2 regions of the Paracoccus sp. L-17 genome follow, and region 1 is predicted to be linked to the other one. Evidence: riboswitches for the same ligand, from Rfam matches in the RefSeq annotation. Region 1 holds a riboswitch; the other holds the start of a gene.

Region 1 (15,143 bases):
TCACCGGCATCGTGCTGGCGATGCACTACACCCCGCAGGTGGATCTGGCCTTTGCCAGCGTCGAAAAGATCATGCGCAACGTGAATGGCGGCTATATGCTGCGCTATCTGCATTCCAACGGCGCGTCGCTGTTCTTCCTGGCGGTCTATCTGCACATCTTCCGCGGGCTGTATTACGGCAGCTACAAGGCTCCGCGCGAGGTGACGTGGATCATCGGGATGCTGATCTATCTGTCCATGATGGCCACCGCCTTCATGGGCTACGTGCTGCCCTGGGGGCAGATGTCGTTCTGGGGCGCCACGGTGATCACCGGCCTGTTCGGTGCCATTCCCGGCATCGGGCCGACGATCCAGACCTGGCTGCTGGGCGGGCCGGCGGTGGACAATGCCACGCTGAACCGCTTCTTCTCGCTGCATTATCTGCTGCCCTTCATCATCGCGGCGCTTGTGGTCGTCCATATCTGGGCCTTCCACACGACCGGCAACAACAACCCCACCGGGATCGAGGTGCGGCGGTCAAGCAAGCAGGAGGCGGAAAAGGATACCCTGCCCTTCTGGCCCTATTTCGTGATGAAGGATCTGTTCGCGCTTGGCGTCGTGCTGATCGTGTTCTTCGCGATCGTCGGCTTCATGCCGAACTACCTGGGCCATCCCGACAACTATATCGAGGCGAATCCGCTGGTGACGCCACCCGAGATCGTTCCGGAATGGTACTTCCTGCCCTTCTACGCCATCCTGCGGGCCTTTACCTCGGATGTCTGGGTGGTGCAGCTGGTCAACTTCCTGTCCTTCCGCATCATCGACGCCAAGTTCTTCGGCGTGCTGGCGATGTTCGGATCGATTCTGGTGCTGGCGCTGGTGCCGTGGCTGGACACCAGCAGGGTGCGTTCGGGCCGGTACCGGCCGCAGTTCAAGTGGTGGTTCTGGATGCTGGCCGCCGACTTTGTCATCCTGACCTGGGTCGGCGCCCGTCCGACCGAGGGGATCTATCCGCTCATCGCGCTGGCCGGTGCAGCCTATTGGTTCGCCTATTTCCTGATCATCCTGCCGCTTCTGGGCGTGATCGAGAAGCCCGACCCGATGCCGGCCACGATCGAGGAAGACTTTCTCGCGCATCACGAATCACCCACGCGCATGGCCGAGTAAGGAGAGCCACGAATGACCATGAGAACCAGGACGCTCACGGCCGTTGCGGCCCTGACGATCTCTGCGGCCGGCTTCGCGCTGGCGCAGGACGGCTCGACCACCCGGACGGTGCCGATGAACCAGCCCGAGTCGGCCCAGCCCGCGCCCCAGGGCGGCACCACCTTCGTGGCCACCCCGGAGAAGGGCACGGCCGCGGATGCGGGTGCGACGGCCGCGGACCAGCCCGCGACCCCGCAGGCTGCTGCTCAGCAGCAGGCCAACGGCGGAACCGATGCCGGCACGCCGGCCGGGACGGAATCGGCGGCAGCACCGGCAGCGGCTGATGAAAATGTGGTGCAGGCCAGCGAACCGATCGCCGGAAACGAGGACAATCAGGAAGCCCTGTCCGAGGGCGGCAAGATCGAGGACATCGCCTTCAGCTTCGAGGGGCCGTTCGGCTCGTTCGACCAGTTCCAACTGCAGCGCGGGCTTCAGGTCTATACCGAGGTCTGTTCGGCCTGCCACGGCCTGAAACTCGTCCCGATCCGCACGCTGTCTGACCCGGGCGGTCCCGGGCTGCCCGAGGACCAGGTCCGCGCCTATGCCGCCAATCTGACCGAAATCACCGAGCCCGACACGGGCGAGTTGCGGACGCGATTGCCCACGGACAATTTCCCGACCGTCACCGGCGATGGAATGGGGCCGGATCTGTCGCTTATGGCCAAGGCGCGCGCAGGTTTTCACGGACCCTATGGCACCGGGATCAAACAATTGTTCAAGGGCGCCGGCGGACCGGAATATATCCACGCGCTTCTGACCGGGTATACCGGCGAGACCAAGGAAGAGGCCGGCAGCACCTTCTATCAGAACAAGGCGTTCTCGACTGGCTGGGTCAGGATGCCGCCGCCGCTTTCGGACGATGTCGTGACCTACGAGGACGGCACACCCGCGACCGCGGACCAGATGGCCCGCGACGTCTCGGCCTTTCTGATGTGGACCGCAGAGCCAAAGATGATGGACCGCAAGGCGGTTGGCCTGGTCTCGGTCCTGTTCCTGATCGTGCTGACGGCACTGCTGTATCTGACCAACAAGCGACTTTGGGCGCGCCACAAGGGCAAGCATCAGCCCGGCTGATCGGCCCGGTCCTTTCGACTCCGAAGAAGCGCGCCCCGACCGGGCGCGTTTTTTCGTTACTGGACAGGCCGCGGCACGCCGGCAAGACTTGTCATCACGGAGGATACGACATGGCGATCTGGAATCTGGGCTCGATCAATATCGACCACGTCTACCGACTGGACCGCTTGCCCGGGCCGGGCGAGACCCTGGCATCGACCGGGCATTCGCTTGGCCTTGGCGGCAAGGGCGCGAACCAGTCGATCGCGGCGGCGCGGGCGGGGGCGATGACACATCATCTGGGCGCGATCGGGGCCGGCGACGACTGGGTGATCGAACGGCTGCGGCATGCCGGCGTCTGTCCTGCGGCGATCCGGCAGCTGGACGCCGAGGTGACGGGCCATGCGATCATCCTGCTGGATGCCCGGGCCGAGAACATGATCGTCATCCATCCGGGCGCCAACACGGCGCTGAAGGCGGCCGATATCGCCGCCGCTCTGACCGGGATCGGGCCGCGTGACACATTGCTGATCCAGAACGAGACGAACGGCCAGACGGATGCCGCCCGCATTGCCCGGCGGGCCGGCGCAAGGGTCATCTATTCCGCCGCGCCCTTCGCGGTCGAGGCGGTGCGCGCGGTGATGGAGCATGTGTCGATCCTGGCCATGAACGAGGGCGAGGCGCGGCAGCTTTTCGACGCCATTCCCGGAGATCTGCCGGTCGAAGGCCTGCTGATCACGCGCGGATCGAAGGGCGCGGAATATCGCGATATGAAAGCCGGAACGACCATAGTGCAAGAGGCTTTTCCGGTGGCCCCGGTGGACACAACCGCCGCGGGCGACACTTTCGCGGGCTACGTCGCGGCGGCGCTGGATCGCGGCGACGGCATGGCCGAGGCGCTGCGCCTGGCCTCGGCCGCCGCGGCGTTGAAGGTCACCCGGCCGGGCGCGGGCGACGCAATTCCCCAGCTTGCGGAGGTTCTGGATTTTCTCGGCGACGGCGGACGGGCCTTTGCCGGGTCTCAGCCCAGGGCATAGCCCGTGCCGCGCACCGTCCGGACCGGATTGTCGCCGCCATTGACCATCAGCGCCTTGCGCAGGCGGCCGACATGAACGTCGATGGTGCGGGTATCGACGTAGATGTCGCGCCCCCAGACCCGGTCCAGAAGCTGTTCGCGCGTCCAGACGCGGCCCGGCTTTTCCATCAGCGTGGACAGCAGCCGGAATTCGGTCGGACCCAGATGCAGCGGCTGGCCGGCGCGAAAAACCCGGTGTTCGCCCGCATCGAGGATGATATCGGCAAAGCTCAGCCTTTCTCCCATCGTCGCCGGACGGGTGCGGCGCAGCTGGGTGCGCAGGCGCGCCATCAGTTCCACCACCGAGTAGGGCTTGACGACGTAATCATCCGCCCCGGTCTCCAATCCCCGGACGCGGTCGGTTTCCTCGCCGCGGGCCGACAACATGATGATCGGGATGGACCGGGTGCCCGGATCGGCCTTGACCTGACGGCAGACCTCGATGCCCGACACCCTGGGCAACATCCAGTCCAGCACCATCAGATCGGGCTGTTCCTCCTGCACCAGCAACAGCGCGTCCTCGCCATTATCGGCGACGACCACGTCGAATCCCTCGGCTTCGAGGTTGTATTGCAGAACCTCGCGCTGCGCGCCTTCATCCTCGACCACCAGAACACAGGGGGTTTGTCGGCTCATCGGCTCAACCTCCGCTGGTCGCGCCGGCCTGGGCCGGAACGCTGCTGGATTTCGGCCGCGCCTCATCGGGCAATTGCCCGGTCACGAGATAGATCACCTGTTCGGCGATGGAGGTCGCGTGATCGCCCATCCGCTCGGTGTTCTTGGCGATGAAATGCAGGTGCATGCAGGCCGTGATGTTGCGCGGATCCTCCATCATGTGGGTCAGGAATTCGCGAAACAGCGCGTTATACATCTGATCCACCTCCAGATCGCGCTGACGCACATCCTCGGCCAGGTCGGCATCGCGGCGGATATAGCTGTCCAGCGCATCCTGGACCAGCGAATCCACGGCCTGCGCCATCCGCCGCAGGGCCAAGCCCGCGCCGTCGATGGCCGGCATCTGGGACAGGACATGGGTGCGCTTTGCCATGTTCTTGGCATAATCGCCGACCCGTTCCAGCGACGCGCTGATCTTGATGACCGCCAGCACCATGCGCAGATCGGTCGCCGTCGGCGCGCGCAGGGCGATCAGCCGGGCCGCGTCTTCGTTGATCTGTGCTTCCAGCGCGTCGATCGCCTTGTCACGGGCGCGAACCTGTTCGGCCAGTTCCTCGTCGCGGCTTTCCAGCGCGGTGGCGGCGTCGGCGATGGCGCTTTCGACCATCCCGCCCATCTTCACCAGCTGTGCCTGGATCGCTTCGAGATCGCGGTCGAAGGCCGATGAGATATGTCTTTCGCGGTCGATCATGGGATCCTCCTGGGGCGTCAGCCGATGCGACCCGAGATATAGGCCTCGGTCCGCGAATCCTGCGGTTTGGTGAAGATGTCGTCGGTATCGCCATATTCCACCAGATTGCCGAGGTGGAAGAAGGCGGTCTTCTGGCTGACGCGCGCGGCTTGCTGCATCGAATGGGTGACGATCACGACCGAGAATTCCTGCCGCAGCTGGTCGATCAGCTCCTCGACCTGGCCCGTGGCGATCGGATCCAGCGCCGAACAGGGTTCGTCCATCAGCAACACCTCGGGCGATGTCGCGACCGCGCGGGCAATGCACAGGCGCTGCTGTTGGCCACCCGACAGCCCGGTGCCGGGTTCGGAAAGCCGGTCCTTGACCTCGTTCCACAGGGCCGCGCCGCGCAGGCTGCGTTCCACGATCTCGTCCAGTTCGGCGCGGTTGCGCGACAGGCCATGAATGCGCGGCCCGTAAGCCACGTTGTCGTAGATGGATTTGGGAAACGGGTTCGGCTTCTGGAACACCATGCCAACCTTGGCGCGCAATTGCACCGGATCGACGCGACGGTCGTAGATATCCTCGTGGTCCAGCGTGATCCTGCCTTCGACGCGGCAGATCGGGATGGTGTCGTTCATCCGGTTGATGCAGCGCAAAAAGGTCGACTTGCCGCAACCCGAGGGGCCGATGAAGGCCGTCACGGTCTTGTCGAGGATATCGACATCCACGTCCTTGATGGCATGTGTATCGCCGTAAAAGACCTGCACACCCCTGGCCGAAATCTTGTTGTTCAACTGGTTCACTGCACTCTCCGGGCGGTTAGTGTCGTACATATTGTCCTCCTTCGCCCGGATTACCAACGGCGTTCGAACCGGCGGCGCAGCCAGATCGCCAGCAGGTTCATGCACATCAGCAGGACCAGCAGCACGATGATCGCGCCCGAGGCACGCTCGATGAAGGCGGGATCAGCCCGCTGGGTCCAGTTATAGACCTGCACGGGCAGGGCCGAGGCGGGGTCGAACAGACCCTCCGGCGGCGCCGCCGGGAAGTTCTTGACGAAGGCGACCATGCCGATCAGCAGCAGCGGCGCCGTCTCGCCCAGGGCCTGCGCCAGCCCGATGATGGTTCCGGTCAGGATGCCGGGCATGGCCAGCGGCAGGACGTGATGAAAGACCGACTGCATCTTTGACGCCCCCACCCCAAGTGCCGCATCGCGGATCGAGGGCGGCACCGCCTTCAGCGCCGCGCGGGTCGAGATGATGATCGTCGGCAGCGTCATCAGCGTCAGCACGAGGCCGCCGACGATGGGCGCCGATTGCGGCAATCCGGCGAAGTTGATGAAGGCCGCCAGCCCGAGGATGCCGAAGACGATCGACGGCACGGCGGCGAGATTCGAGATATTGACCTCGATCACGTCGGTCCAGCGGTTCCTGGGGGCGAATTCCTCAAGATAGATGCTGGCTCCGACGCCGATGGGCACGGCCAGGAACAGCACCACCAGCATCATGTAGAGCGAACCCAGGATCGCCACGCCCACGCCCGCGGCTTCGGGCCGCTGGTCCGAGGCATCGGGATTGGTCAGGAAATTCCAGTTGAAGCGCGTCACCAGCAGGCCGCGGTCGCGCAACGCCTCGGCCAGTTGGATCTGACGGGGCGAGGTGTTGTTGTCGGCGGCGGCGCTTTCCATGCTGACGCGGCCCTTGAAATAGCCATCCACCCGGCCGTTCACCAGCACGTTCACATCGACCACCTGCCCGATCAGGTCAGGATTGGCCAGCACCCGGTTGCGCAACTGCGCCGACGCCTCTCGTGAAATCAGCCCGTCGATATCCTTCGCGGACAGGTCGGGGATCTGGATGCCGGTATCGGCGATCGCCTGTTCGACCGCCGTGTCCAGAACCGGCCCATAGGTCAGCGTCAGAACCTTTGCCATCTCGCCCGGGTCGCGGTTGCCCTTGGGATCCAGCTTTGCGGCGGGCAGGGCGACCGGGATCGAAAGATAGGTCTGACGAAAGGCGCCGGCACCGCCGGAGATGATCGTGGTCAGCAGAACGACCAGCGCAACCATGGCCACGCCGATGGCGATGGCGCCATAGCGGCGAAACCGTCTCTCGGCGGCGTTGCGGCGGCGGGTGCGGGCATCGGCCACCAGCAACGAGGATCGCGGTCTGGCATCACCGCCTGCGGAGATCGGAAGATCGGTCATTCGTACTGCTCGCGATATTTGCGCACGATATACAATGCGACGATGTTCAACCCCAGCGTGATCACGAACAGGGTCAGGCCGAGGGCAAAGGCGACCAGCGTCTCGGGCGCAGCGAAATCGTTGTCGCCGGTCAGCTGGCTGACGATCTTGACGGTAATCGTCGTCATCGCCTCGAAGGGATTCAGGCTCATTCTGGCCGCGGCACCGGCACCCAGGACCACGATCATCGTCTCTCCGATGGCGCGGGACGCCGCCAACAGGACCGCGCCCACGATTCCCGGAAGGGCGGCGGGCAGGACGACCTGGCGGATGGTCTCGGAGGGTGTGGACCCAAGGCCAAGCGCGCCATCGCGCAGGCTCTGCGGGACGGCGTTGATGATGTCGTCGCTGAGCGAACTGACGAAGGGGATCAGCATGATCCCCATGACCAGTCCCGCCGTCAGCACCGAGGATCCGGAATTGCCAAGGCCCAGCGGCTGGGCGAAATAGTCGCGCAGCATCGGTCCGACCGTGATCAGCGCGAAAAGGCCGTAGACGATGGTGGGGATGCCGGCAAGAACCTCGATCGCGGGCTTGGCGATGGCGCGCACCCGGCGCGTGGCATATTCGGACATGTAGATCGCGGCGAAAAGCCCGATGGGCACCGCGACCAGCAGGGCGATCAGGCTGATATACAGCGTGCCCCACAACAGCGGCAGGAGGCCAAGCCGGGAGTTTCCCTGAAAACGCGGCGTCCATTCGGTGCCGAAGAAGAAGTCGGTCCAGCTGTATTTGCGAAAGAAGCTGCCGGTCTCGAACAGCATCGACAGCACGATCCCCGCCGTGGTCAGGATGGCGATGGTCGAGCACAGGATCAGCAGACCAAGAACGATCGCTTCGACCGTGTTGCGCGCCTTGAAGCCGACGCCGATCCGGCTGACGCCCCAGCCAAGCCCGGCCAGAGAAGCCGCGATGGCAAAAACGCCGACAAGGGTTCCGGCCTCGGCCGTCAGGATACCCGTCATGCGCAGCCCCGCGGCAACGACCAGCACGGCGACAGCCGGGGTCAGGGTCAGCAGCGCGACGCCGGCGCCATGATAGACGGGGCGACTGTGCAGATCGCGGACATCCGGGCCAGCGACCGAGAATGCGCGGCCGCGACCAACCAGATAACCGGCGGCGGCCAGGACTGCTGCGATGAAAAGCGCCCAGGACATCGGCATCGGGATTTCCTCTTGGCGAAGCAAGGAGGGGCGGCGCGAGGCGGACCCGCGTCGCCCGGCGCCCGGTCAGGGCATGTCGATGGTTGTCTGGTTGGCCACGGCGTCCTGCGTCGCGGCCAGTTCAGGATCCGAGACAAGGCCATACTGGGCCAGCGGACCATCCGGACCGGCCAGCGCGTCCGAGACGAAGAACTGGACATAATCCTCCAGCCCCGGAATCGTGCCGATATGCTGTTTCTTGACATAGAAATACAGCGGTCGTGAAACCGGGTATTCGCCAGAGGCGATCGTCTCGGTCGAAGGCGCGACGCCCGACATGGTGCCCACCTTCAGCTTGTCCATGTTGTTTTCGTAGAAGGACAGGCCGAACACGCCGATGCCGTTTGGTGCGCTGTCGATGCGCGACAGCGTCTCGGTGTAGTCGCCGTCGATATCCACGGCGACGCCATCGGTGCGCAGGGTCATGCAGGCCTCTTCGGCCTTGTCGTCGTCGCCCATCTCGGCCTTGAAGACCTCCATCGCGCCGGATTCCCTGCAGCCCGCCAGGATCACCTTTTCCTCGAACACTTCGCGGGTGCCGTGCTTCGTTCCGGGGATGAAGGCCAGGATCTCTTGATCGGGCAGATCGGCGTTCACCTCGGACCAGTTCTTGCTGGTGTTGTCCACCACCTTGCCGTCCCTGACCACCTTTGCCGACAGCGCATTGAACCAATCCGCCGGGCTATAGGCGAAATCGGGGCCCGAGGCGGCATTGGCAAAGACGATCCCGTCATAGCCGATGCGGACCTCCATGATCTCGGTGACGCCGGCGGCCTTGCAGGCCTCTTTCTCGCTGTCCTTGATCGCACGGCTGGCATTGGCGATGTCGATGGTATTCTCGCCCACGCCTTCGCAGAATTTCTTCAGCCCGGCCGAGGAGCCGCCCGATTCCACGACCGGGGTCGGGTAATCCGTGTTCTCGCCAAAGGCTTCGGCGACGATGGTCGCATAGGGCAGGACGGTGGACGAACCGGCGATCTGGATCTGCTCGCGCGCGGCGGCGGCGGTGGCCGAGGCGGCGATCATAGCGATGGCCGAGACGGTGAATTTCACGTTGGTCATGGATCTCTCCTGAGTCGGTCTTCCCCTGTCGGGGCTGCACGTGACCTAGACGCCACAGGTGACGCTAATGCAAAACTTGCATGACGATTTGATGACAAGCGGCATGGCCGCCGGCGATCAGCCGATCGTGCCCCTGACGCCGCCGGTCTGGGCGCGGTCCATCAACAGATGGTCCAGGATCACGCAGGCCGCCATCGCCTCGGCGACGGGCACCGCCCGGATGCCGACGCAGGGATCATGTCGGCCCTTGGTGATCAGGTCTATCTCTTGCCCCTGGCGGTTGATGGTGCGGCGCGGTGTCGTGATCGAGGAAGTCGGCTTGACCGAAAAGCGGACCGTGATGTCCTGCCCGGTGCTGATCCCGCCCAGAATGCCGCCGGCATGGTTGGACAGAAAGCGCGGGCCGTCATTGCCCATGCGGATCTCGTCGGCATTGTCCGTTCCGGTCAGGGCAGCCGCAGCCATGCCTTCGCCGATCTCGACGCCCTTGACGGCGTTGATCGACATCATCGCGGCGGCCAGATCGGTGTCCAGTTTCGCATAGACCGGCGCGCCCAGCCCCGGCGGACAGCCGCGGATCATCACCTCGACCGCCGCACCGACACTGTTCTGATCCTTGCGGACGGTGTCGAGATAATCGCTCCAGGCATCGACGGCCGTCGCGTCGGGCAGGAAGAACGGATTTTCCCTGATGGCGGCGGCGTCGAACCGGCCGCGATCCAGATGCATCGCGCCCATCTGCACCATGTAGCCGATGATCCGCAGATCGGGCAGCAGCTGCGCCAGAACCGCCCGCGCCACGCCGCCCGCCGCCACCCGCGCCGCCGTCTCGCGCGCGCTGGAGCGACCGCCACCGCGATAATCGCGCAGACCGTATTTCTGATGATAGGTGATGTCGGCATGGCCGGGGCGAAAGCTGGTGGCGATCTGACCGTAATCCTTGCTGCGTTGATCGGTATTCTCGATCATCAGCTGGATCGGCGTGCCGGTCGTGCGGCCCTCGAAGGTGCCCGACAGGATACGGACCTGATCGGACTCGCGCCGCTGGGTCGTGTGTTTCGACGTTCCGGGGCGGCGGCGATCCAGGAATTGCTGGATGAAGGTCTCGTCCAGGGCCACGCCGGGGGGCGTGCCGTCCACCGTCGCGCCAAGGGCCGGACCGTGACTTTCGCCCCAGGTGGTGAACCGGAATTCGCGGCCGAAGGTGTTATAGCTCATGCTCGTTCTCCGGTCAGGGCTTTCAGTTCATAGATCAGGTCCAGGGCTTCGCGCGGGCTCAGCGCATCGGGATGGATGTCGCGCAGCCGCGCATCCAGCGGATCGTGCTTCGGCCTCGACGGCGCAGGTGCCGGCGCGGGCGGCACGGCGCGAAACAGCGGCAGTTCCTCGATCAGCGCGGCAGGCCGCGCCGCCCCCTCGCGTTCGCCCGATTCCAGGGCGTCCAGGACCGCGCGCGCGCGGTCCACGACCGAAGCCGGCAACCCCGCCAGCCGCGCCACCTGGACGCCATAGCTGCGGTCGGCCGCACCCTTGCGGACCTCGTGCAGAAAGATCACCTCGCCCTCCCATTCGCGCACAGCGACGGTGGCGTTCTCGACCCCCTCCAGCTTGGCGCTCAGCGCGGTCATCTCGTGGTAGTGGGTCGCGAACAGCGCCCGGCAGCGATTGACCTCGTGCAGATGCTCCATCACCGCCCAGGCGATGGAAAGCCCGTCCCAGGTCGCCGTCCCGCGCCCGATCTCGTCCAGGATCACCAGCGCATGATCGTCGGCCTGATTGAGAATCGCGGCGGTCTCGACCATTTCGACCATGAAGGTGGAACGGCCCCGCGCCAGATCGTCGGCGGCGCCGACACGACTGAAAAGCTGGCTGACCATGCCGATATGGGCATCGCGCGCGGGCACGAAGGCCCCGGCCTGCGCCAGCACGGCGATCAGCGCGTTCTGGCGCAGGAAGGTCGATTTGCCGGCCATGTTGGGCCCGGTCAGCAGCCAGATCGCGGGCGTCTCGGCGGCGGTCAGATCGCAGTCATTGGCGACGAATCCCTCTGTCCTGCGCTTCAGCGCATGTTCCACCACAGGGTGCCGGCCGCCCTCGATCCGAAAGGCGCGGCTGCCATCGACGCGGGGACGCACCCAGCCCTCGCCCGTCGCGATATCGGCGAAGGCGCCGGCAAGGTCGATCTCGGCCAGCGCGCGCGCCGCCTGCCCGATCCGCGGCGCATGATCCAGCACCGCGGCGCGAAGCCCATCGAAGATGCCGCGCTCGATTTCCAGCGCGCGGTCGCGGGCGTTGAGGATGCGCGTCTCCAGTTCCGAAAGCTCGACCGTGGTAAAGCGGATCTGGTTGGCGGTGGTCTGACGGTGGATGAAGGTGTCCGCCATCGCCAGCATCCGGTCGGCATGGGTGGTGGTGGTCTCGATGAAATATCCCAGCACGTTGTTGTGCCTGATCTTCAGGCTTTGCACCCCGGCCCTGGCGGCGTAATCGGCCTGCATCCCGGCGATCACGCCGCGCCCCTCGTCGCGCAGGCGGCGGGTCTGGTCCAGATCGGCGTCGTGACCGGGCGCGACGAAACCGCCATCGCGACCCAGCAGCGGCGGCTCGGCCACCAATGCCTGTTCCAGAAGATGGATCAAATCGTCATGTCCGGCCAGATCGCGTGCGGCGTCGCGCAGGATCGGCGCGACATCGCCGGACAGCCGCGCGGCGATCCGGGCACCCTGGGTCAGGCCGGCACGGATCGCGGCCAGATCGCGCGGTCCGCCCCGGTCCAGCGCCAGACGGGACAGGGCGCGGTCCATGTCGGGCACACGGGCCAGTGCCTCGCGCAGATCGGTCGCGAGGCGCGGATCATCGACCATTTGCGCCACCGCGTCGTGCCGCGCATGGATCAGCGCCAGATCGCGGCTGGGGGCGCTGATGCGGCGTTCCAGCAGCCGCGCCCCCGCCGCCGTGACGGTTCGGTCGATGGCAGCCAGCAGCGATCCCTCGCGCCCGCCCGACAAGGCCTGGGTCAATTCCAGATTGCGCCGGGTCGAGGCGTCGATCTGCATCGCGGCGCCGTGGCGTTCGCGCGCAGGCGGGCGCAACAGCGGCAACCTGCCTTTCTGCGTCATCTCCAGATACTCGACGATCGCCCCCATCGCCGACAGTTCCGCGCGCCCGAAGGTGCCGAATCCGTCCAGCGTCTCGACCCCGTAAAGCGCGCAGAGCCGACGAGCACCCGCGCCGCTGTCGAAGGCGCCGGCGTGACGATCGGTCAGGGCGGCGCCCGATTCCGCCGCCAGATCGCCGAGGCCCGCACCTTCGCAGGCCAGAATTTCACGCGGCGCAAGCCTGGCCAGTTCGGGTCCGAGGCGCGGCAGCGGACATTCCATTACCTGAAACGCGCCGGTCGAGATATCGACCCAGGCCAGTGCGCTGTCCTGGCGTACGGTCGCGAAGGCGGCCAGGAAATTGTGGCGCCGTGCCTCCAGCAGCGATTCCTCGGTCAGGGTACCGGGCGTGACCAGCCGCACCACGTCGCGGGCAACGACCGACTTGGACCCCCGTTTCCTGGCCTCGGCCGGATCTTCCATCTGTTCGGCGATGGCGACGCGGAACCCCTTGCGGATCAGCGTCAGCAGATAGCTTTCGGCGGCATGGACCGGCACCCCGCACATCGGGATGGGCTGGCCCTCATGGGTGCCGCGTTTCGTCAGCGCGATGTCCAGGGCGGCGGCGGCGGCCACGGCGTCGTCGAAGAACATCTCGTAGAAATCGCCCATGCGATAGAACAGAAGCGCGCCGGGATTGGCGTCCCGGATCGCCAGATACTGCGCCATCATCGGTGTGGGCTGATCGCTCATGCCGGTCCTTCGTCTGTCCTTGCCGGCGGTTCTATCCGCTTGCGCCGGGCTGTGGAACCACTACATTCAGACCCACCTCGGGGGGCCATACCGGCTGAGACGCGACGCGCGGACCCGTTGAACCTGATCCGGCTAACACCGGCGGAGGGAAGGTGACGCTGCCCTTTCTTTCGAAACCCCGTCTGAAAGGAGGCAGCGATGAAGAAGACCCTGATCCTCGCCCTGCTGGCCGCGACCCCCGCCGCCGCGCAGGACAAGCCCGTGCTGACCGTCTATGCCGGCGATTACATCGCCAGCGAATGGGGCCCCGGCCCCAGGATCGAAGAAGGGTTCGAGGCGTTCTGCGACTGCGACCTTCGTTTCGTGACCGGCGACATCCTGCCCCGTATTCTGATGGAGGGCGAAAACACCCAGGCCGACATCGTCTTCGGACTGAATACCGATGTCACGGCGCGGGCGCGCGCCTCGGGATTGTTCGCGCCGCATGGGCAGGATACCTCGGCCATGTCGATGCCGGTGGAATGGACCGATGACATCTTCCTGCCCTATAACTGGGGCGAGACGGCCTTTGTCTATGACGAGACGCGGCTGGACAATCCGCCGGCCAGTTTCGAAGACCTGCTGAACGCGCCCGACGATCTGAAGATCGTGATCCAGGATCCGCGCTCTTCCATTTCCGGCCTCGCGCTGCTGCTTTGGGTCAAGGCGGTTTATGGCGATGAGGCGCCCGAGGCATGGGCCCGGCTGGCGCCCAAGGTGCTGACGGTGACCAAGGGCTGGTCGGAAAGCTATGGCATGTTCACCGAGGGTGAGGCCGATATGGTGCTGTCCTACACCACCTCGCCCGCCTATCACATCGAGGCCGAAGACGATACGACCAAGCGCGCCGCGATCTTTCCCGAAGGTCATTATTTCATGGCCGAACTGGCCGCGCAGCTGAAAGGCACCGACCAGCCGGAACTGGCACAGAAATTCATGGACTGGATCCTGACCCCGGATTTTCAGAAGTCGATCCCGCTGGCGAACTGGTCGCTGCCCGCGAAACTGCCCGAGGCCGAATGGCCCAGGGTCATGCGAGAGCTGCCGCGCCCGGAAAAGACCCTGTTCTATTCCGAAGACGAGGCCGAGGCGCTTCGCAAACCGGCGCTGGATGAATGGCTGCGGGCATTCTCGCAATAAGACACCAGTCCGGCGGCGCGGCCGTCGCGGCCGGCCTGGGGACGCTGATCCTGGGCACCCTTGCGGCGGTCGCGTGGCAGGCACGTGGGCTGTCCGGGCTGGGCCCCTGGGATTGGCGGGCGGTCTGGTTCACGATCTGGCAGGCCGCGGTATCGGCGGGCCTGTCGGCGGCGCTGGCCATTCCGGTGGCCCGCGCGCTGGCCAGACGGCGCTTTCCGGGACGATCGGTTCTGGTCACGCTGCTGGGCGCGCCCTTCATCCTGCCCGTGATCGTCGCGATCATGGGACTGATCGCGGTCTTCGGCCGCAACGGCGCCATCAACGAGGGCCTGCGCGCGGCAGGCCTGCCGGAATTCAGTGTCTATGGCTGGCAGGGCATCATCCTGGCCCATGTCTTCTTCAACCTGCCGCTGTCGGTGCGCCTGATCCTGCAGGGCTGGCAGGCCATTCCGGCGGAACGATTTCGTCTGGCCGAAAGCCTGGGCTTCGCGCCCGCCGACATGGCGCGGCATCTGGAACGGCCGATGCTGCGCGGCGTGTTGCCGGGCGTCTGGCTGGCGGTGTTCCTGGTCTGCCTGACCAGCTTCACCGTCGCGCTGGCGCTTGGCGGCGGGCCTTCGGCCACGACCGTGGAACTGGCGATCTATCAGGCCTTCCGCTTTGATTTCGATCTGGGGCGGGCGGCGACGCTGGGTCTGATCCAGATCGGGTTGTCGATCGCGGCGATGACGCTGGCCCGCTGGATCGCCATCCCCGCTGCCTTCGGAACGGGGCTGGACGAGGCACAGGGTCCGCGCGGACCGGCGGGCTGGCGACTGGGCGCGGACGCGCTGTCGATCGCGCTGGCGGCGCTGTTCCTGTTGTGGCCGATCATCGGCGTGACGGTGCAGGGCCTACCTCGCATCCCCGCCCTGCCGCCCGAGGTCTGGGCCGCCGCGCTGCGA
Region 2 (15,143 bases), on a different contig from region 1:
GGTCTGCGTGACCAGTTCGGCCGGACACGAGGTGGTCATGAAGGCCACGTCCACGGCGTCTCGTCCCACCGCGATGATGGCGATTTCGTCAGCCTTCGCCATGCCGGTCGGATCGACCAGATGCCAGGCGCCATCAAGAAAGACCTCGACGACGGCGTGGAAATCGGGCGGCTGGACCGAGGGGGCGAAGACGCTGACGATGCGGGCCGGAATCTGCGCGGCGCGGCACAGGGTCAGCATCAGATGGGCATAGTCCCGGCAGACGCCTTGCCGTTCCAGGAAGGTGTCCACGGCCGTCGTGCCGGCGTGGCTGACGCCCGGAACATAATCCAGTTCGGCCTCGATCCAGTCGCGGATCGCCATGACCTTGCGGCCGCCCTGGAGGCCATCGAACCGCTTCGAGACATAGGGGGTAAAGCGTTCGGCCTCGCAATAGCGCGAGGGCAGAAGATAGCGCAGCGCATCGCCGGGCATCCGGTCGATCTCGACCAGGGCGAGGGAGTCGAAATCGGGCCGCGGCCGCGTCACCAGAACCTCGGCGGTATAAGAGCAGCGGATCTGGCGTGTGGCGCGGATGATGATGCGCTCGCCGATACCCTCTTCCGCGGGGACGCGGGCGAAATGATCCACCGGGCCGGTGTCAATCGAGGTTCTGATCAGTTCCTGTCCCTGTGCGCCGGCGGCTTCCAGAACGAGGATCGCAGGCCCGGGTTGGGCGAGGCGGTAATCCAGCTCGACCTCGATCTTCATCCGCATGGCTGATCCTTTCGTGATGGGCGCCCGGCCAGGGCGTCGGCCGGGACGCAACCGCGCGGCGCCTTGCCTATTTCGGGACCCGGGCGCCGTCGTGCAAGCCCCGGCAGACGACGGCCATGACACTCAGCGGCGGCGCATCGCATTGGCCAGCGCGGCACCAAAGGCACCCGCCGCGGCATCCGGTCCGGGGGCCGGATCGGGTGCCGCGGCGTGATCGGGCCCGGCCTGTCGGGTGGCTCCGGCCCCGCCATCCTTGCGCATGGTCAGCCCGATCCGGTTGCGGGCCAGGTCGATCTCGGTCACGCGGACGCGAATCACGTCGCCGACCTTCACCACCTCGTTCGGATCCTTCACGAAACGGTCGGCCAACTGGCTGATGTGGACCAGTCCGTCCTGGTGCACGCCGATATCGACGAAGGCGCCGAAGGCTGCGACATTGGTGACGGTGCCTTCCAGCGACATGCCGGGTTTCAGATCGGTGATCCGATCGACGCCATCGGCGAAGCTGGCCGTGACGAAGCCGGGGCGCGGATCGCGGCCGGGCTTTTCCAGTTCGGACAGGATGTCCCGGATGGTCGGCAGGCCGAAATGCGCGTCCACGAAAGTCTCGGCCCGAAGGGATTTCAGCGCCCCGGCCTGACCCATGATGGCGCGGATGTCGCGGCCACAGGCGGCGACGATCCGACGCGCCAGGCCGTAGGCCTCGGGGTGCACGGCCGAGGCGTCCAGCGGCTCATCGCCGTCGCGGATGCGCAGGAATCCGGCGCATTGTTCGTAGGCCCGCGGACCAAGCCCCGCGACCTTCTTCAGCGCCGCGCGGGATCGGAACGCCCCCTGGGCATCGCGATGGGCGACGATGTTCTGCGCCAGCGACGGGCCCAGTCCGGCCACATGGGCCAGCAGCGGCGCCGAGGCCGTGTTCAGATCGACTCCGACGGCGTTCACCGCATCCTCGACCATCGCCTCCAGTGTCCTGGCAAGCTGGCGCTGGTCCACGTCGTGCTGATACTGCCCGACGCCGATGCTTTCGGGCGGCACCTTGACCAGTTCGGCCAGCGGATCCTGCAGGCGGCGCGCAATCGACACCGCGCCCCGCAATGACACATCGAGATCCGGAAATTCCCTTGCCGCCAGTTCCGAGGCGGAATAGACCGATGCCCCGGCCTCGGAGACGATGACCTTGGTGGGCGCCCTTGCGCCCCTTGGCAGCCGTTTCAGCAGATCGCCCACCAGACGCTCGGTCTCGCGGCTGGCGGTGCCGTTGCCGATGGCGATCAATTCCACGCCGTGGCGCGCGATCAGCGCCGCCAGCGCCGATTCGGCGCCGCGCAGGTCATTCCTGGGCTGGAAGGGATAGATCGTCGTCGTTTCGACCAGCTTGCCGGTGCCATCGACCACTGCCACCTTGACCCCGGTGCGTATGCCGGGATCCAGGCCGATCGTCGCGCGCGGCCCGGCAGGGGCGGCCAGCAACAGATCCCTGAGATTGCGGCCAAAGACGCGGATCGCCTCGTCATGGGCGCGTTTGCGCAATTCCGTCAGCAGGTCGATATACATCGTGTTCGACAGCCGGATGCGCCATGTCCAGCCCGCCACCTGCCGCAGCCACCGATCGCCCGGCCCCTCGCCCAGCGGCCCAAGCGCCTGCGCCACGATCCCTTCGGCCCGCGCCGACCCGTCTTCGGAATCGGGCGCGATGTCGATGGTCACGATCTCTTCCTTCGCGGCGCGAAGGATTGCCAGCGCACGATGCGCCGCGATCCCGGCCCATGTCTCGCGATGGTCGAAATAATCGCTGAACTTGGCCCCGGCCTGTTCCCTGCCGGCAATCACCCTGGCCGCGACCACGGCCTCGGCCCGCATGAAATCGCGCAAGGCCCCCAGAAGTGCCGCGTTTTCAGAAAGTTCCTCGACCAGAATGTCGCGGGCACCGTCCAGGGCGGCCTTCTGATCGGGCACTGCATAGCTGACATGGGCCGCCGCCAGCTCCGCCGGATCGGCGGCGCGGTCGTCGCGAATGGCGCGCAGCAGCGGTTCCAGCCCCTTCTCTCGGGCGATCATCGCCTTGGTCCGGCGCCTGGGCTTGAAGGGCAGATAGATGTCTTCCAGCGCCGCCTTGGTCTCGGCCCCGGCGATGGCGCGGGCCAGATCGTCGGTCAGCCTGTCCTGATCGCGGATCGCGGCCAGGATCGTCCGCCGCCGCGAGTCCAGTTCGCGAAGGTAGACCAGACGTTCGGCAAGGGTGCGCAACTGGCTGTCGTCCAGCCCGCCCGTCACCTCCTTGCGATAGCGGGCGACGAAAGGCACGGTCGCGCCGCCGTCCAGCAGACCGGCGGCCGCCACCACCTGCGCGGGACTTGCGCCGATTTCGGTCGCGATGGTGCGGGCGATGCGGTCGGCGTCCATACGGGTCTCTCCCAATTGTCGAAGCAACGTCATATCGTCCGACCGATGCCGCGCCAATCCCCCGGACCGTCGCACCCGGCCCGCCGCGCCTTCAGCCCTTTTCGACCAGTTCCAGCACCTCTTCGGCCAATGCCTTGTTCGAGACGCTGTCGCGGACCGCCTGCCGCAGCGCCGAGGACCGCCTGAGGATGCGGCGGAAGTCGGTTTCGTCCAGCAGCAGCAGATTCGTGGGCGTGATCGCGCGCACCTCGGCCCGGCGCGGCTTTCGCGTCAGAACGCCCATCTGGCCGAACATCTCGCCACGTCCCAGGCGGGTGGTCTGACCGGCGACGATCTGTTCGACCGCGCCCGACGAGACGAAATAGACCCGCCGCGACGGGCTGTCCTTGCGCGAGATGACCTTGCCCGCATTGACATAGCGCGAGCGCAGCGACCGCGCCAGACGGCGCAGTTCCGCCTCGTCGAGATCGGCGAAAAGCGGGAACTGCCGTGCCAGTTCTTCCTTGCGCAGTGCCAGATCCAGGCGCGGGCGCCCCTCGGCCTGATGGCGGCGGCGTGCGATGTCGGTCATCAGCGCGGTATGCAGTTCCGATCCGATCAGCCCGTCCTCGCGCATGGCGGCATATTCGCGTTCCTCCAGACGCAGCGCAGTGCGACGGATGAAGCGGCGTTCCAGTTCCTCGGCATAGCCGGGATATTGCAGGCGCAGTCCCTCCAGCGCGGTTTCGACCGCTTCTTGCCGGCGCGACAGCAGTTCATGCAGCAATTCGGCCACGCGGCGGCCGTGGATGCGACGGATACGGCTGTCGAGAAATCGGTGAATATCTCTCAGGATCAGTCGCTTGGCCAGCAATGCCTCGAAACGGTCTGCGGTCATGCGACCCAGCGGGGCGGGAAGGCGCAGCCGGTCGCGCAGGAACGCGGCGATGCGGAAGGGCAGGCCATAGCGGAGGCTGCGCCGCGCCGCCCGCTGATAGCCATGCCGGCCGCCGGTGCGCGCGCCCTCGATCAGCCGGTCGGCGTCGAACAGCATCTTTTCCGACAGCCGGGCGCTGATGGCCCGTTCGCGGAACCGTTCCAGGATCGTCTCGCGTTCATGCGCGGCCAGCGCGATCAGGCCCAGCGTGATGCGGTCGCGGTCGAGGATCTGGGTATTGTCCTCGGCCTCGGCCTGCTCGACGGCGCGGTCCAGCCGCGCGGCGAAACGCTTGGCCTCGGAACGGACGGTCTCGCGCGTCAATTCGTAATTCTCGGCCGTGCTGGCCACCTGTTCGCGCACCGATTGAAGGGCGACGGCGATCACCTGGTTCGACAGCGCCTCGTCCAGCGGCGACAGCCGGTCCAGCCCCAGCCGCCCGATCACCCAACGCAGCGTCGTGCCCTGCACCAGCAGCGTGAACAGCGTGAACCCGGTGGCGAGGATGCCGACCAGGCGCTTGGTCTCGACCGGAACGCGCAGGCTTTCGGTGACGGCCAGCGCCAGCGCCAGCGTGACCGCACCGCGCAACCCGCCCCAAAGGATCGCGATCCGGTAGGGACGCTCCACTGCGGGCGACAGACGCAGCAGCGACAGGATCGGCAGCAATCCGAACAGGATGATCGCGCGGGCAAGAATAGCGGCCAGGATGACGACAAGGATCAGCGCGTAATCGCCCGGTCGCACGTCGTCCAGCAGCCGCGGGATCAACAGCGCGGCCAGGATGAAGATCAGCGCCCCGGCCCAATGCGCCAGCAAATCCCAGACCTCGCGAAGATTGGTCCAGAGGCCGGGCGACAGCCGTGCCGGCCCCATCAGGTTCAGCGTCAGCCCCGCCGCCACGACCGCGACCACGCCCGAGGCGGAAAAGAGCTGCTCGGTCCCGATATAGGCCAGGTAGGGCACCGCGACCGAAACCGAGATCTGGGCCAGTTCGTAGCGTGTGAACCACGCCATCAGGATCAGTGCCGCCCGCGCGGCCAGCCAGCCACCGACAACGCCGCCCGCCATCAGCCAGGGAAAACCGCCGATCGCTTCTGTCAGGCTGGGGTCGGGCAGGCCCATCATCACGAATCCCATGAACAGGCCGAACAGGGCGATGGCGGCGGCGTCGTTCAGCAGGCTTTCGCCCTCGATGATCCGCGCCAGCCGGCGCGGCGCCGACAGCGACCGGAAGATGCCGACCACCGCCGAAGGATCGGTGGTCGACACGATCGCGCCGATCAGCAGGCAGACCACCAGCGGCAGCCCGCTGACCCAGGCCAGCGCGTAGCCGATGGTCAGCGTGGCCACGAAGACCGCCACCACCGCCAGCACCAGGATCGGCACCCAGTCATCGGCCATCCGGCGGACATTCATGCCCAGCGTCGCCTGAAAGATCAGCGTCGGCAGGAAGACATAAAGAAAGACGTTGGACCGGATCGGCAGCGCCAGGATCGATTCCGCCACCGGGTTCAGCGCATCGGTCAGATCGGTGCGCAGCAGGAACAGCGCCGCAGCGCCGATCAGGATGCCGAAAGCCGCCAGAATCACGCTGTAGGGCAGCGAAAGACGCGCCGCCAGCGGCTCGGCCAGGGCGATCAGGATGAACAGTCCCGCAGTGATGGTGGTCAGAACAACGATGTCCATGGGCCTGCGATAACTGGAAAATCGCCGGCAGGGAATATGGCAGGACCCCGCCGGATCGCGCTTTTTCGTGACTGCGCCACCGGCTTGCGCAGCCCGCGCCTGCGCCGGGGGTCCGGGGGACGCGCAGTCCCCCCGGCGGTCGCGGGACGCAGGAAGGCAGGCAACACGGGCAGCCCGGCCGACAAGGTCACTTGCCCCTGCCGCCGGCACGGGCATGATGCGGGCAGATGAGCACGATCCTGCAACAGCGGCTGGCTTTCGCGCCCTGGGCCGATCCGCGCACAAGGCGCCTGCCCGGCACCATTCCCGTGACCGAGGCCGAATGGCTGCTGACCGACGATGCCTTCGCCGCTCAGATGGCGCTGCGCGACGATCTGATCGCCACCCGGCCCGGCCGCGTGCACGCCTTGCACGAAGACGCCCGTCCCGCCGCGGCCGAGCTTTACCGCCGGATCATGCGCCTGCTGCCCGACCGCGGCTATGATTGCGGCCCGGCGGTCCGGCGTCCCGATGGCGTTCTCGTGCTGCCGGATCCGCAGATGCCGCTGATGACGCTGGGCCGGTTTGTCGCCGAGGATCTGTGCCTGATGATCCCCGGCCCGGATGGCCGGCATGTGCTGGGCGGCGCGATCCTGTGTTTTCCTGCGGGCTGGTCCCTGTCGCAGAAATTCATGCGCCCGATGATGCGCATCCATCGCCCCGTCGCGTCCTATACCGAGGATATCGGCCGCCGCGTCCAGCGGCTGCTGGATGGGCTGCGCCCCGGTCCGGGCCTGATGCGCGGCACGGCGCATCATTCCGACGCGCCGCTGCACCACCCCCTGACCGAGGAACAGGACCGCATCCCGCCCGACCCCGCGCCCTTCATCCGGGTCGAGCGGCAATGTCTGTTCCGCCTGCCCGAAACCGGCGCGGTGGTCTTCTCGATCCATACCAGCGTCATCCGCCCCGAGGCGCTGGACCCCGATCAGCGCCGGGCCCTGCGACAATTTCCGATCCGCCACGGCACCTGAAGCCATGCGCCAGATGGGACGCAAGCTTGCGCCGCGCGCCGTTGAAAACCTCCGGCCCGCCGCACAGGTCGAATGGTCAAAGCACAGGACAGGCAGAAAGGACGCCAGATGCCAACCCTTTTCGATCCGCTGACACTCGGGGCCGTGACCTTGAAGAACCGTCTCGTGATGGCGCCGCTGACGCGCGCGCGCGCCGGCGGATCCCGCGTCCCGAATGCGATGATGGCCGAATATTACCGCCAGCGCGCCAGCGCCGGCCTGATCCTGACCGAGGCGACGTCGGTCACGCCGATGGGGGTGGGCTATGCCGATACGCCCGGCATCTGGAGCCAGGAGCAGGTTGAAGGCTGGGCACGGGTGACCCGCGGCGTCCATGCCGAGGGCGGGCTGATCTTTCTGCAATTGTGGCATGTCGGGCGGATCTCGGCGCCGCTGTTCCTGAACGGCAAATTGCCGGTCGCGCCAAGCGCGATCCGGCCCGAGGGCCATGTCAGCCTGGTGCGGCCGCAGCAGGAATATGTCACCCCCCGGGCACTGGAGACGGATGAAATCCCGGCGATCGTCGAAGCCTATCGCCAGGGCGCGCAGAACGCGAGGGCGGCGGGCTTCGACGGGGTCGAGATTCATGGTGCGAACGGTTATCTCATCGACCAGTTCCTGCAAGACAGCACCAACAGGCGGACCGACCGCTATGGCGGAAGCCTTGAAAACCGCACCCGTTTCCTGGAGGACATCGCAGATGCGGCAATCGGGGTCTGGGGCGCGGATCGGGTGGGCCTTCACCTTGCCCCGCGCGCCGATTCGCACGACATGGGCGACAGCGACCGCAGCGCCCTGTTCACCCGCGTCGCCGACCAGATGCGCCAGCGCGGCCTGGCCTTCCTGTGCCTGCGCGAACATCCGGCCGAAGACAGCCTGCTGGACGCCATCAAGGCCGCCTTCGGTGGTCCGATCATCGCCAATGAAGGGCTGACCCGGGACAGCGCCCGCAGCCTTGTGGGCCAGGGCCGCGCCGATGCGGCGGCTTTCGGACGCGATTTCATCGCCACTCCGGACTTGCCGCGCCGGTTCCGCGAGGGACTGCCCCTGAACCCGCAGGATCCCTCGACCTTCTATGCGGGCGGCGAAAAGGGCTATATCGACTATCTCCCGGCGGAAGCCGCAGCGTAACGCGGAAACGGCCGGCGCGAGGCGCCGGCCGCGACGCCCCGGCCTCGGCAGGCGTCATTCATGGGCCGGATCCCGCGCTGCTTGTGTCCTCCGGTCATTGCCGGGCGCGACCGCAGGATTGGCGATCCCGCGGCGGTCGTGGCGGGGGCGACGCCGCCTTGACCGGCGGCAGCCTGATCTGGTCCGATGAGCCTTCGCGCGCGCCGCGATCGGTCCGAGCGAATCGGTTGCGCCCGGCTGCGGTCTGTGATCACTTCAAGCCATCCACAGGGGTGCCCCGTATGGCCGGGGCTGAGATGCGGGCGCGACGCCTGCGGACCCTCAAAGCTGATCTGGGTCATGCCAGCGGAGCAAGGAGGAACGAATGTTCACCGGCGCACAGATTTCCCTTTACCCGATGACGGACAGGTTCATCGACGTCATCACCGATGCGCTGGCCGCGCTTGGGCCCTATCGCGACCGGCTGCGGATCGAAACCGACGATATCTCCACCCTGCTGGTCGGTCCGCCAGAGGTGCTGTTTCCCGCGATCCGCGACCTTTTCGTCGCCGCCGCCGCCACGCGCACCCATGTCGTCCTGCACGCAACCCTGTCGCGCGGCTGCCCGGGCGAGCCCGACGATCCGATGTGCCGCAGCGACGCGATGGACACATCCCGCGAGCCCCTGGCCCTGCGCCAGGCGGCAGCGCAAGAGGCCTTGCGCGACGCCCCCGAAACCGGAGAAACCGCAGCCGCGCAGCTTTCGCTCTATGTCATGGGCGGCGGCGACCACATGGCCGAAATCTATGGCTGCATCGAGTTTCTTCGCGACAGCGGCGTCTTCGATCGCGCAAAGAACTTCTGCACGCGACTCGGGGGCGATGCCGGTCCCGTCTTCGCCGCGCTCGCCCAGGCGTTCTGCCGCTTCGGTCCGCCCGAAGGGCATGTGACCATCGACCTGACCGTGTCGGCCAATAGTCCCTCCGCGGCCTGATCCGATGCCCAAACCCACGATGCGCGAGCGCGTCACGCGCGCGCTGCCCGCGATCCTGTCGGTCGGCACGCTGATCGCGCTGTGGCAGATCCATGTCAGCCTGTCGGGGATCCCGCCGAGCGTCCTGCCATCGCCCGGCCGGGTCGCCGGACAACTGGCGGCGAACCGACAGGTGATCTGGGCGAATACGGTGCCGACGATCCAGGCGACGCTGCTGGGCTTTGCGGTCTCGCTGGGCGCGGCCTTTGCGTTCTCGGTCCTGATCGATTTCGCGCGTCCGCTGCGCCGGGCGCTGTTTCCGGTCTTCATCATCAGCCAGACGCTGCCGCTGGTGGCGATCGCGCCGCTTGTCGTGCTCTGGTTCGGCTTCGGCCTTGGCCCCAAGATCGCGCTGGTCGCGCTGGTCACGTTCTTTCCGATGCTGGTGGCGCTGGTCGATGGCTACGAGGCGACCGAGCCCGAGATCGAGCAGCTTCTGGCGACGATGGGCGCATCGCGGGCGACCATCTTCCGCCGCGCGCGGTTGCCTTCGGCACTGCCCTTTTTCTTCGCCGGTCTGCGCATTTCGATCACCTATGCCGTCGTCGCGGCGATCTTTGCCGAATATGCCGGGGCGGCGCGCGGGCTGGGCATCTACATCCTGAATGCCAAGAACAATTTCCGTCCCGACCTGGTTCTGGCGGCGGTCTTCGTCAGCGCCGCTCTGACGCTGGTCCTGTTCGCGACGACGGTGCTGCTCCAACACCTGTCAATGCCCTGGCGGCAGGTCGAGGAGCAGCGGCCATGAGCCTGCTCGACATCCGCGACGCCGCGGTTCGGCTGGGCGGAACGGCGGTTCTGGACGGCGTGTCGCTGCACGTGGAGCGCGGCGAGTTCGTTTCGATCCTCGGTCCCTCGGGCGCGGGCAAATCGACGCTTTTCAGACTGATGACCGGCGGGCTTGCTCCCGATCGCGGCGAAATTCTGGTCTCCGGGCGCCCGCTGGCAGCGGGTAATAGGCCGTTTGCCTTCATGCCGCAGCGCGATGCGCTGATGCCGTGGCGGCGGATCATCGACAACGTGACGCTGGGGCTGGAAGTGCAGGGCCTGCCACGGCGCGAAGCGCGCGCCCGCGTCGCCCCGCTTTTCGCGCAGTTCGGCCTGGACGGATTCGAACGTCACTGGCCGGCACAGCTTTCGGGCGGGATGCGCCAGCGCGCAGCACTTTTGCGGACCGTCGTGCAGCAGCGGCCGGTGATGCTGCTGGACGAACCCTTCGGCGCGCTCGACGCGCTGACCCGCGCCGGGATGCAGCGATGGGTCGAGGCCCGCTGGCAAGATCACCGGTGGACCACGCTGCTCGTCACCCATGACGTGCGCGAGGCGGTCAGCCTGTCGGATCGCATCTATGTCCTTTCGCGCCGACCCGCCCGTGTTCTGGCGGAATTCGCGGTTCCGCTTGGCCGTCCGCGCCTGGCGCATGGGCTGCCCGCCGCGGCGCTGGCGCTGGAAACCGAAATCCTCAACACCCTTCTCGACCCGCAAGGAGACAAAGATGAGATGCCTCGCATTCGCCCTGACCGCCCTGATCGCCGCGCAACCGCTTGCCGCTGAGCAGGCGGTCAAGGTCGCGCTGGACTGGACGCCCAATACCAACCATGTCGGCCTCTATGTCGCCCAGGCCAAGGGCTGGTACGACGATGCCGGCCTGGACGTCGAAATCCTGCCCTACACCGACACCGCCTCGGGCACATTGCTGGCCAGCGGTGTCGCCGAATTCGGCGTGCTCAGTTCCTGGGGCTTCTACACGCAGCGCGCCGCCGGCGCGGACCTGATGCCGGTCTTCGCCGTCTACCAGCACGAGACCGGGCGCCTGGTCTTCAACGCCGACCGCGACGACATCGACACACCCGCCGACCTTGACGGGCTGACCTATGCCGGTTTCGGCAGCGCCTGGGAAGAGGCGCTGATCACTACGATCATCCGCGCGGCCGGCGGCAAGGGCGAATTCAAGACCGTGACGCTCGGGACCTCGGCCTACGAGGCATTGGCCAGCGGCCGCGCCGATTTCACGCTCGAGGTCGCGACCTGGGAGGGCGTCAACGCCAGACTTCAGGGCCGCGAGCAGCGCGCCTTCCGCTATGCCGATTACGGGGTTCCCGACCAGCAGACCACCTTCATCGGCAGCCGTGGCGAATGGCTGGAGGCGAACCCCGAAACGGCAAAAGCGTTCCTGGCCGCCACCCGCCGCGGCTATGCCTTTGCCGCCGAGAACCCCGAGGCCGCCGCCGAGATCCTGATCGGGGCGACCGAAGGAATGCTTGGCAATCCCGAGCTGATCCGCGCCTCGATGCAGGCGATCGTCGATGGCGGCTATCTGACGGACGAGAACGGGCAGGTCGGCACGATTCAGCCGGACCGGATCGAGGCCGTCGGCAGCTTCCTGGTCGACGCCGGGATCCTGCGCGACGAAGCCGGCGATGTCCTGACCGAAAAGCCCGATTTCTCGACCTGGTTCACGAACGAATACCTCGACCGTTAGCAACGTGGCGCGCCCCTGCCGCAGGATTCTAGAGGATGGCCGACAAGGCATCGGGGTTCAGCAGCTCGATCCGCTGTCGCGCCGTCCTCAGGATGTCCCGCCGCGCAAGTTTCGTCATCGTGCGGCTTACGATCTCGCGGTTGGCGCCGATGCTGGCCGCGATCTCGGCATGGGTGGGGGCATGGTCCAGGACACCGCCGGTCTCCAGCTGGCCGCGTTCGACCGCCAGGGCGATGAGGTACGAGACGACACGTTGCTCGACCGTGAAGCTGGTCAGTTCCATATTGCGTGCGGTCAGCGCGCGCACGCGCGACACGAGATCCGTGACCACGCGGTGCCGGACCAAAGCCACGGTTTCGAACAGCGACAGGAAGCATTTTTGCGGCATCACCAGAACCCGCGTCGGCGCCCGCGCCACGACCGCAAGCGACCGATCGCCGTCATCGAGCGCCGCCAATTCGCCGAGATAGGATCCGGTGGAAAACCGTGAAAAGATGATCTCGCGCCCCTCGGGCGTCCAGTAAACCGCCAAGAGCGCGCCCGACAGCAGGAAATAGACGTCGCGCGACATGTCCTGCTGGTTGAACAGCACTTCCCAGCCAGCCAGCGATCTTTCCTGGAACTGCACGTCGATACCGGCCAGATCGGCCGCCCTGACGCCCGCCAGAAGGGGCAGGTCGAACGACAACAGGCCGGTCATTGTGACAGAAGAACTTTGGCGCGACCCAGTTCGGGCAGGACCGCATCCCTGGGAAAGGCATTCAGCGCCGCGGCGAGGCCCTGATCGTCCGGCACATCATGGCATGACAGATCCAGCGTCGCGCGCAGGCTCCAAAGTGCCGCCCCCTGCCGGGTCGCGGTATCCAGCGCCAGCTTCATCGCGGCCTCGGCCTCGCCCGGGTGATTGTCGCTGCGGCAAATGCCGGAATGGATGCGAAGGATTTCGGGATACCAGCAATGCAGCCCGCTTTCCCGCGCCTCGACCACCGCTGCCGAGGAAACGTGATAGGCCTCGGTCACGCGGCCTGCCGCTGCCAGACGCTCGGCATAGCAGGCCGAGAAATAGGGCAGACCCACCCTGGCACCGATCGCGCGCTGCAATTCGATATTGGCCTTGAACGCGGCAAGGCCGGGTTCATCCAGGCTTTGCGACGGATCCATGATGAAACTCCACGTCGCGCCGGTGACCTGCCAGAACACGGCCCCCTGTTCGTCGGCCAGCGCCATGCCCCTGCGCAGCCGCGCCAGCGCCTCGGGTTGTCGGCCGCCGTAGAACAGCGGCACCGCGCCCCAGATCAAGGCGTATGGCAGCATCGCCGGAATCGACAATTCGGCCTGATGCGCGTCGGTTTCCGCCACCAGCCTTTCGACCGCGTCGATCTGGCCCGAAATCGCCCGTGCCGGCGCTTCGAACATCTGCGCGGCCGCAAAGATATCCATGCCGTAACGCGCGATCATGCCCGCATGATCCGCGATCCGATAAAGGTCCCGTATCCTTTCGATCTGGCGAAACTGCGTGCGGAAGTCGCCCTGGTAGAAACATCCGCAATTGCGGGTGGCCAGCGCGGCCAGTCGCACTTCGTCGCCTCCGGCGCCCGCCGGCATGCTTTGGGCCAGGTCCGCCAGCAGGGCGTCGAAAGCGTCAGCCCGGGACTTGTCGCCGGCAATGATCGCATGGGAGAAGCTTCCGAACAGCGCCGCCGCGCTGTTAGGCCCCAGCGAGCCGGACGAAAGGGCAATCCTGTGGACCGCCCCGAAGGCGTCGCGAACGGGCTCTGCGGTGAACCCCTGCGCCTGCATCAGAACCGAGCCGCGCGCCGTCTGGCAGGCAATCGCCATTTCCGCGCGGGCCGAGGCATCGTCCAGATCGTCGCAGAGCGCCAGCGCCGTGCCGGCATGTCCTTCGGCATCGGCAAAGGCACCCTGCAGCAGCCCGATCCGGCTGGCCGCGAGATAGGACCGGATGGCCGGGCCGATCTGACGCGCCTTTCGCTGATGTCGGGCCAGCAATGCCGGGTCGCGGGATATTCGATCGACATGGCTGGACTGAAGGATTTCCGCAATGCGCCGGTGCAGCGCCTCGCGATTGCTGCGCAGGACCGAATGATAGGCCGCCTGCGCCAGAAGGGCGTGGGCAAATTCCCATTCAGCCGCGGACCGCTGCATGACGACCCCAGCCGCCCGGGCGTGTTCCAGCGCGAAGACCGGATCGGCGCCGGTCGGATCGAGGGCGCGAAGCAGATCGACCGCGAAGATGCGGCCGATCGCCGAGGCGCGCTGCAGGATCGGCTTCGCAGGGCCGGTATCGTCGATCCGGGCGGCCAGCAGATCCATCAGGGTGTCGGGAACCGTCTCCTCGACCCGACCGATCTTGAGCGCCCGCTTGGCCAATTGGTCCAGATAGAGCGGAATCCCCCCCGCCTGCTCGACCAGGCTGGCGGCATTGACGCCGTCCTGCGCGCCCAGCGACGCCAGCATCCGATGGGCATCGCCCTGCGACAGAGGATGCAGCGAGAGCGTCTCGAATACCAGCCCCGAAAGATGCTTGCCCAGCTTGGAATCCTCGCGGCTGGTGAGGATCAGACGGAACCGGGATCGTTCGGGACTGCGCAGAATGTGCTGCAATACGCCGAAACTGGCGATGTCGAACCAGTGCAGATCCTCGAAGATCACCATCCCGTCGCGCTGGACGCTTTGCAGGGCACGCCAGAGCCCGGCTTCGATCCGGGCCTTCAGCGCGAGATTGGACAATTCCGTCAGAAGCGCCGCGCCTTCGGGCAGACCCATGATCAGGGCCAGGCTCATCCGATCGGCCTTGGACAGGTCCGGAAAGCCTTGCGTGATCTCGGCAAAGTCGGGTGTCAACGATTTCAGCCGCCACGAGATCCAGTCCTTGAACGGCTGATAGCTGGAGCCGCTCTTGATCCCTTCGGCCTGAATCGTGGTGGCGATGCCGGCCCGCTGCGCCATGTGCTGCGCCACGGCGGTCTTGCCGATCCCCGCCTGCCCGACGATCAGCACCGGCATCCGGGCGGCCTCGATCGCGGCGCATTCCTTCGCGCGCCCGACCAGGTCGGCCGTTCCCGGCGCCACGTCGCGATGGGGGGCGATCTGTGGCACGAACAGCATCTGCGGCTGTGCGAAACCCTTCAGGATCTGATTTGGCACCGGCGTCAGGGTGAACTGGCCGCGCAACATCATCCTGGTGCCTTCAGCGATCATCACGCCGCCGGGTGCGGCCAGTTCCTGCACCCGCTGGGCAAGGGTCGTCACCGTCCCGGTGATCCGCGGCCAGGCCTCGCGCGTCATGTCGGGGCGCACCGCGACCTCTCCGGTGGCGACGCCGGCGCGCAGCGTGAATCCGCCCTGCCCCGCCTTATCCTGCGCCAGTTCCGTCACCGCGCGCAGCGCCGCATCCACCGCTTTCGAGGCCGCCAGTTCATCCGCGCGCGACAGGCCGAACACCGCCACGATTCCGTCGCCCAGATATTCGGTCACCTCGCCGCCATTGATCTCGACGATCTCGCCGCAGCGCCGGTAATATTCCTCGAGCCAGTCCTGCAAATCTTCCGCATCGGAGGTGCTTGCGACTTCGCTGAACCCGACCAGATCCAGAAAGACCGCCGTGACCTGCTTCCGCTCGCCCTCGGGGCGGGTCACGATCCGGGACATTGCGGCTCCTCTCGACCCTTGCCGCTG

What was found. Region 1 has a riboswitch for thiamine pyrophosphate ahead of AC13CR_RS06935 (thiamine ABC transporter substrate-binding protein). Riboswitches for the same ligand answer to the same signal wherever they lie in the genome.
Region 2: linked by a shared signal. The riboswitch ahead of AC13CR_RS18595 (YkoF family thiamine/hydroxymethylpyrimidine-binding protein) and the one ahead of AC13CR_RS06935 (thiamine ABC transporter substrate-binding protein) in region 1 are both predicted to bind thiamine pyrophosphate.

Annotation. Positions count from the first base shown of each region.
Region 1 covers NZ_JBSXNM010000032.1:135,489-150,631, forward strand. The annotation lists gene petB (cytochrome b) at 1-1,145, shown strand, start outside; gene AC13CR_RS06885 (cytochrome c1) at 1,497-2,258, shown strand; gene AC13CR_RS06890 (PfkB family carbohydrate kinase) at 2,369-3,274, shown strand; gene phoB (phosphate regulon transcriptional regulator PhoB) at 3,259-3,948, opposite strand; gene phoU (phosphate signaling complex protein PhoU) at 3,953-4,678, opposite strand; gene pstB (phosphate ABC transporter ATP-binding protein PstB) at 4,696-5,493, opposite strand; gene pstA (phosphate ABC transporter permease PstA) at 5,514-6,866, opposite strand; gene pstC (phosphate ABC transporter permease subunit PstC) at 6,863-8,068, opposite strand; gene AC13CR_RS06920 (substrate-binding domain-containing protein) at 8,135-9,169, opposite strand; gene aroC (chorismate synthase) at 9,287-10,387, opposite strand; gene mutS (DNA mismatch repair protein MutS) at 10,384-13,020, opposite strand; TPP riboswitch at 13,089-13,187, shown strand; gene AC13CR_RS06935 (thiamine ABC transporter substrate-binding protein) at 13,219-14,199, shown strand; gene AC13CR_RS06940 (thiamine/thiamine pyrophosphate ABC transporter permease ThiP) at 14,175-15,143, shown strand, end outside.
Region 2 covers NZ_JBSXNM010000046.1:338,937-354,079, forward strand. The annotation lists gene AC13CR_RS18570 (transglutaminase-like domain-containing protein) at 1-756, opposite strand, end outside; gene AC13CR_RS18575 (Tex family protein) at 880-3,195, opposite strand; gene AC13CR_RS18580 (cation:proton antiporter) at 3,254-5,767, opposite strand; gene AC13CR_RS18585 (heme-dependent oxidative N-demethylase family protein) at 5,995-6,780, shown strand; gene AC13CR_RS18590 (alkene reductase) at 6,889-7,950, shown strand; TPP riboswitch at 8,209-8,322, shown strand; gene AC13CR_RS18595 (YkoF family thiamine/hydroxymethylpyrimidine-binding protein) at 8,315-8,923, shown strand; gene AC13CR_RS18600 (ABC transporter permease) at 8,928-9,710, shown strand; gene AC13CR_RS18605 (ABC transporter ATP-binding protein) at 9,707-10,516, shown strand; gene AC13CR_RS18610 (ABC transporter substrate-binding protein) at 10,458-11,444, shown strand; gene AC13CR_RS18615 (Crp/Fnr family transcriptional regulator) at 11,473-12,144, opposite strand; gene AC13CR_RS18620 (ATP-binding protein) at 12,141-15,116, opposite strand.